Regions from separate parts of the Streptomyces sp. NBC_00358 genome, predicted to be linked through region 1. Evidence: riboswitches for the same ligand, from Rfam matches in the RefSeq annotation. Region 1 holds a riboswitch; each other region holds the start of a gene.

Region 1 (2,193 bases):
GAGATCGCCGTCGCGGACCATCTTCCAGAACTCACTGCCGTCCGCCGGGTCGGTCAGCGGAAGATTCACGTTCCGCACGCCCGGCAATTCGACGTCCGGGCCCTCCAGCTTCTGGTCGGCCGCATTGCGGAAGTCGAAGATCGTGTGGAGCCCCAGGGAGGCGAGGAACGCGGCGTCCTCCTCCGTGGCGTGGGCGAGGTGGCCGCTGCGGAACAGGTGCCCGTAGCGCACTCGTCGGCCGTCCGCGGTGGGCAGGCCACCCACGTCGCGGAAGTTGCGCACTCCGCCGAGCTCGGGCTCGGTCGACGGGACCTGCTGGGTCACGGGGGCTCCCCTCATTCGGCCGCCGGCGTCGCAGGGCTGGACTCGGCGTCGCTGGTCGGCAGTTGTGTGCGGCTCGCGCCCTCGACGATACGACATGGGTTCCTGAGGCAATGAGTTGTCCACAGGCGACGCCTCCCGGACGCGGAGCCCGCGTTGATGTTGCCCAATAGGTGCATATGTTCGAATTCACCGAAGGGTCGGCCTTGTGGGCGACCGTGCGGACCTGGCGGAATGAATTCGGCCGATATGAGGCATTGATGCACGCCGTTTTGCGTGTCGGCTCACGTGGGGTGCTGGATGTGATGGATGTCCGCCCGCATCGCATCTGACTGTTCTGCCCGAAATGGCGCCTTCATTACAACTGGCCCTGGAATAGCGCATCCTGGGTCGAGTCGCGTGAGGAGCGTCATATTCGTGACGATGAGTTGCCGCCTCCATTTCTCAACCGGCCCGCAATTCCGGGGAGGTTGAGAGGCCCGGAAGATCGTCATTCCACGGAGGGTGACGGCAATTCCACCATGGATCAAGAAAGGCGAGCGCACGGAATCCGCGCACAGTTGTCGACGCGCTCTCATGTCGCTTACGTTCTGCCTCAATCCGGACGGACGCCCAATCCTGCCGCCGCCCGGAATCCGCAAACTCACCCGTACACGGCAGGAGCGGGGGACCCACAGGTTCCGTGCCTGTCCGGACTCCGGAACAGGCTAGGGGTACAGCCGCGCAGCAGCGCGGCCGGGCATCTCCAGCCCGCACCCGACAGCTCACCCCGCAGGCGCCGGAGAGGAAATCGTCATGCCCGCGAAGGGTAAGCACCGCCGTCCCAAGTCCTTGCGTTTCACCCGCTCCATCGCCGTGGCCGGAACCGGTGGCGCAGCGCTCGCGCTGCCTCTGATGGGAGCCACGGGCGCCCACGCCGCGACCCCGGCCACCGCCGTCGCGCAGCATGTCGAGAAGGCCGCGGCCGCGGCTCCCGCCGCCGAGAAGACCGTCACGACGAGGACGTACGCGGTGCGGGCCGGTGACTATCTCTCCAAGATCGCCGACGAGCACAACGTCAGCGGCGGCTGGAAGAAGATCTACTCCGACAACCGCTCCGCCATCGGCGGCGACCCGTCGCTGATCCACCCGGGTCTGAAGCTGTCGCTCGGCAAGAAGGCCGCCTTCGCCGGCGCCGCCCACTCGGCCACCCGCACGTCGGCCCCGGCGGCGAAGACCACCCAGGCGACCCCGGCCGCCGACACGGCTCCCTCCAACTCGGCCTCCGCCGAAAGCGGTTCCGGCTACACCCTGCCGGTCCAGGGCGGCAGCGTCGGCACCGGCTACAAGGTGGCGGGCAGCATGTGGTCCAGCGGCTACCACACGGGCGTGGACTTCGTGGTCCCCACCGGCACCACGATCAAGTCCATCGCCGCGGGCACCGTCGTCTCCGCCGGCTGGGGCGGCGCCTACGGCAACCAGGTCGTCATCCAGCACGCCGACGGCAAGTACTCCCAGTACGCCCACATGTCCTCGCTGTCCGTCTCGGCGGGCCAGACCGTGACGGCGGGCCAGCAGATAGGCCTCTCCGGCGCGACCGGCAACGTCACCGGACCGCACCTGCACTTCGAGATCCGCACCACGCCGGACTACGGCTCGGACGTCGACCCGGTCGCCTACCTGCGGTCGCACGGTGTCGCCGTCGGCTGACGCGTCACCCCGAGTTCCATGAGCTTGCCCCGTTCCTGACCTGACAGCAGGACCGCCGCCGAAGGCCGGACCCCATGATTCCCGGGGTCCGGCCTTCGGCGGTTTTCCGTCACGAGGCGCGTGTACGGCGAAAGTAGCTGTCGTCCGGCGGCATGTGCGACCGTGCCGAGCGATTCTCCGCGA
Region 2 (2,193 bases), 2.4 Mb from region 1:
GGCCGCGCGCGGCGTGGCGATGGCCAACGCCCACCCGGAACTGAAGGCGGTGGCCGACGAGGTCACCCTGTCGAACGAGGACGACGGCATCGCGGTGGTCCTGGAGCGTCTCTTCGGTTTCTAGCGGCGGCAACGCGCCCGCCGGCGGACCTCGAAAGGTGCCGCCGGCGGGCGAGGGGGAAGCGGGGGTGCGATCAGTAGGCGCCGTTGACGTTGTCGATGGAGCCGTAGGTCTTGGCCGCGTAGTTGCAGGCCGCGGTGATGTTCGCGACCGGGTCGTAGATGTTCATCGACGTGCCCGGGACGTGGAAGGCCTGGAACGTGGGGTCGATGACCTGGAGCAGACCCTTGGAGGGGATGCCAGCGGCGGCGTTGGAGTCCCAGTTGTTGATGGCGTTGGGGTTGCCGGAGGACTCGCGCATCACGTTGCGGTGGATGCCGTCGTAGCTGCCCGGTATGCCCGCCTTGGCCATGACGTCCAGGGACTGCTTGATCCAGCCGTCGAGGTTGTTGGCGTACGTCTTGGCGGAGGCCTGCGTGGCGGTGGTCACCGTGGACTTGGCGACGGCCGGGGTCGCGTTCGCGGTCGTGCGCACGACGGTCGACTTCAGCGTCTTCGTGCCCACGGTCAGCTTCAGACCGGGGCGGATCAGGGAGGGGTTGTCGCCGATGACCGCGCGGTTCGCCGTGTACAGCTTCTTCCAGCCACCGCTCGTCGGGTGCTTCTGCGCAACCTTCGAAAGGGTGTCGCCCGCGACCACCTTGTAGGTGAGGAGCTGGACGTTGGGGACGACCGCGGTGTGGGCGGCCTTCGTGAGCTGGGGAGCCTGCGCCGGGGTCGCGGCCTGGGCGCCGGTGGCGCTCACGAGCGGGAGGGCGAGGGCGATGCCGCCCGTTCCGGCGGCGATCATGCCCCGGGTGATGACGTTGGTCTTCGTGCGGCGGTGCTTGCCTCGTACGGGCATGACGAATTTCCTCTCCGACGCCTGCGAGGTGAGCTGTCGGGTTCGGGCGGGAGATGCCCGGCCGCGTTCTGGGCGCGGCTTCACCCCTAGCCGGTCCGGTGTGTCCGGATCGGCGGCTTACCTGTGGTTCCCCCGCTCCTGCCGTGCGTGGGTGGGTGGGTTTCCGGGCGGCGGCAGGATTCGGCGATCCGCCCGGGATCGACGAGAACGTATGCGAGAGCACATGTCCGGAACAAGGCCAGATTTGGCTGCGAAGATCGCTTTCGCCTGGTTAGGGCACGGGGAATAAGTCCGATTGCGCCGGAATTGGATCCTCAACTTGCCTTTGGCGAACGGGTTGGCCGGAAGGCGGCGGGCGAGGGCTCCCCGGTTCGCTGGTGACTCAATTCACGAGACCAAGGGTCATCAAGGCGGCATGCCGGGTAATTCGGGCATTCGATCTTCCGGTGGCGGGTGGGTGCCGGGCCCCCGGGCGGGCGTCGGACGGCTCTTCGCGCAGGGAATCGGCAGAGGATTCGGCGCGGGATGCGCGTGATGTGCGGGGGTGTGCGGGGATGCGGGGTACGGCAGGCGTCAGGGGTGCGGCCGGTTCCGAGCCGGGGTGTCGGCCGGGCGCGTGTTGAAGTGCCGCCCGGGGTAAGGGGGTTCGGTGTGCGCGCGTGACGCGCGGGCATGGGAATGCGCGGCGCGCAGGAGGCCCGCGAGGGCGAACTCCCGCCCCCGTAGGCCTTGTCGGCCCCCTGTCGGCACCCCTGTCGCCAGTCCTGTCGGCAGTACTGTCGGCGGGCCCGTCAGCCGGCCGTGCGCGGGATCCGCTTCTCCCAGGTCCGGTGGAAGACGACCTCGTCGCCGTCCTTGCAGACGACCTCGTCGGTCGTGATGAAGTCCTGTGCGTCGCAGGTGATGGCGGAGGCCGTCTCGACGCGGGCGTCCCACGGCAGGTCGGGGCGGTGCAGTCGGATCGACCAGGTCGAGCGGGCACGGGCGGACAACGGGTCCGACTCGTCGATCGTGTACGTCTCCAGCGCGTCCTCCGTGCATTCGAGGCCGTCGGGGTACACCCGGGTACCGCCGTGGCCCGGGTCCACCTCCAGGCGCCAGGTGCCCGCGGCCACGTCACGCAGCACCAGGCGTTCCGGGCGGGGTTCGTCCAGGGTCGCGGAGACGGTCGCGCCGAGAGGTTCGGACTCCTCCGGTTCGCCGAACGCGATCGAAGGGTCCGACTCCC
Region 3 (2,193 bases), 3.8 Mb from region 1:
ACCGTCTGGGACCAGGTGGCGCAGTGCGAGAGCGGTGGCGCGTGGAGCGCCGACCAGGGCAACGGGTACTACGGCGGTCTTCAGCTCGACCAGGAGGACTGGGAGGCGCACGGCGGTCTCGCCTACGCGTCGAGGCCTGACCAGGCCAGTCGCTCGCAGCAGATAGCCGTCGCCGAGAAGCTGCTCGACGAGCAGGGCGTCGCGGCCTGGCCCAGCTGTGGACCGCTCTCCGGCCTCAGCAAGAACTCGGCCGGGGTCCAGGTCGACACGGGCGTGGCCGGCGACTCGGCGAGTGCCGGGAGTGATGCCGGTTCAACCGGCTCATCCGGTTTGTCCACTTCGTCCGACCTGCTTGGTTCGATCGACGGTGACTCCTCGGGCGCGACCGACGGTGCCGCGAAGTCCAGTGCCTCGCCGAGTCCCAGCGCCTCGGCCAAGACGGCCGACAAGAGTGACGAGTCGGGCAAGTCCGGACGGAAGGACGCTTCTTCGGGCGCCTCCGTCGCCGCGAGCACCGGCACCGGGCGGCACCGCGGCACGGATGCCTCGGAGGGTGCGACCGCCGGTCCCACCGACAGCGCGACCGGACGGCACGCCTCCGGCGTCTCCAGCGTTTCGAGCGACATCACCGACAACTCGTACGCCAGAAAGAACATCTGGAATGTTTCCGACGTCCTCGGCCTTGAGGACGGGTCGGGCTACCTGGCCGCCGCGGCCGCCGCGGCCACCGATGCCGCGGACACCGGTCCCGGCCTCGTCGTCCCAGGTCGGAGCATTGCCGTCACCGCCGAAACGGTGCAGAACTAGCGGGAGTTCGCGTCACGGTTCGCTGTGGAATGTCCGGTTTGGTGCGAGTGAGACATGAGTCTCAGAAGCCCTGATCGTCTTTGAATTTCCGCCGATCGACTGCTTACGGTCGTGACTGCTCGCCACAGCGGGCTCCGACGGTCGCAACGCCGAATCCTGCCAACGGCCGTACGGGAACAGTCGTCGCGTCATGCGCCGTAGGCAGGAGCGGGGGACCCAGGTAGGCGCCGGGCCCGGGAGTCGAGAGACACCTGGGAACGGCTTGGGGTTAAGTCGCGTGCCGGACGTCCTGGAGACAGGGCCGAAGGTGCGCGGCCGGGCAACTCAACCGGCCCGAACCCGACAGCTCACCTCGCAGGCGTCGGTGAGGGGATCACTCCATGCTGTTTTCCAGCAAGGGCAAGCACCGCCGTCCGAACAAGGCCACCCGCGTCGCCGCGCTCGCCGGTGTCACCGGTGTCGCCATCGCCGCCCCGCTGATGGCGGCAGGCAACGCATCCGCCGCCACCGCCTCCGAGTGGGACGCCGTCGCCCAGTGCGAGGCCGGCGGCAACTGGTCGATCAACACCGGCAACGGCTACTACGGCGGCCTGCAGTTCTCTTCCTCCACCTGGGCCGCGTACGGCGGCACCGCCTACGCCTCGACCGCCGACCAGGCCTCGAAGTCGCAGCAGATCGCCATCGGTGAGAAGGTCCTCGCCGCGCAGGGCAAGGGTGCCTGGCCGACCTGCGGCACCGGCCTGTCCAGCGCCGCCTACAGCGGTGGCGCCACGACCCCGTCGACCTCCTCCTCGTCCTCGTCGTCGAGCGGCGCGCAGAGCACCACCACCCGTACGACGGAGCAGCCCGCCTCGCGTTCCGCGGAGCGCCCCGCCGCCCAGAAGACCGTCACCACCCCGACCGGCAAGAAGGTCAAGAAGGGTGACGGCGAGTACAAGGTCGTCAAGGGCGACACCCTCAGCTCGATCGCCGAGAAGAAGCACGTCAAGGGCGGCTGGCAGAAGCTGTTCAAGCTGAACAAGGACATCGTCGCCGACGCCGACTTCATCTACCCGGGCCAGCAGCTGCACCTCGGCTGAGTCCGGCGGCGCGCCGGCTGACGTGGTCACCTTCGGCGGAGGGTGACCGTGATCCCCGGACGTGCGCGGCCCGGCCCCGCTGAAAGACAGCTCCCTCGTAGGCCGGGCCTCCGCTCCGGAGGCCCGCCGAGGTCCCCGTCCCCACGGGCTCCCCGCTCCGGTGCGTGTTCCCCCGCACGCGCCGGAGCGGGGTTTTTTCCTTCTTTTTTGTTCCGTTCAGGAACAATAGGTAGTCTCACTTCTGCTCAAGGGGTGGTCGATCGGCTGGCCGATCCCCTCGGGCCGGATAGGCTCATCCCGCGGGGCT

Evidence for each region. A riboswitch is a leader RNA that binds a small molecule or an ion and turns the genes downstream of it on or off. The one in region 1 is predicted to bind cyclic di-AMP.
Region 2: another riboswitch for cyclic di-AMP. It lies ahead of OHT01_RS17340 (transglycosylase SLT domain-containing protein); the one in region 1 lies ahead of OHT01_RS07065 (M23 family metallopeptidase).
Region 3: another riboswitch for cyclic di-AMP. It lies ahead of OHT01_RS23675 (transglycosylase family protein); the one in region 1 lies ahead of OHT01_RS07065 (M23 family metallopeptidase).

Annotation. Positions count from the first base shown of each region.
Region 1 is NZ_CP107976.1:1,714,223-1,716,415, reverse strand. Features, by position in the region: gene OHT01_RS07070 (tyrosine-protein phosphatase) at 1-324, opposite strand, end outside; cyclic di-AMP (ydaO/yuaA leader) riboswitch at 956-1,114, shown strand; gene OHT01_RS07065 (M23 family metallopeptidase) at 1,117-2,010, shown strand.
Region 2 is NZ_CP107976.1:4,132,065-4,134,257, reverse strand. Features, by position in the region: gene OHT01_RS17345 (HAD family hydrolase) at 1-124, shown strand, start outside; gene OHT01_RS17340 (transglycosylase SLT domain-containing protein) at 195-965, opposite strand; cyclic di-AMP (ydaO/yuaA leader) riboswitch at 969-1,129, opposite strand; gene OHT01_RS17335 (CocE/NonD family hydrolase) at 1,757-2,193, opposite strand, start outside.
Region 3 is NZ_CP107976.1:5,545,470-5,547,662, forward strand. Features, by position in the region: gene OHT01_RS23670 (transglycosylase family protein) at 1-807, shown strand, start outside; cyclic di-AMP (ydaO/yuaA leader) riboswitch at 991-1,183, shown strand; gene OHT01_RS23675 (transglycosylase family protein) at 1,188-1,886, shown strand.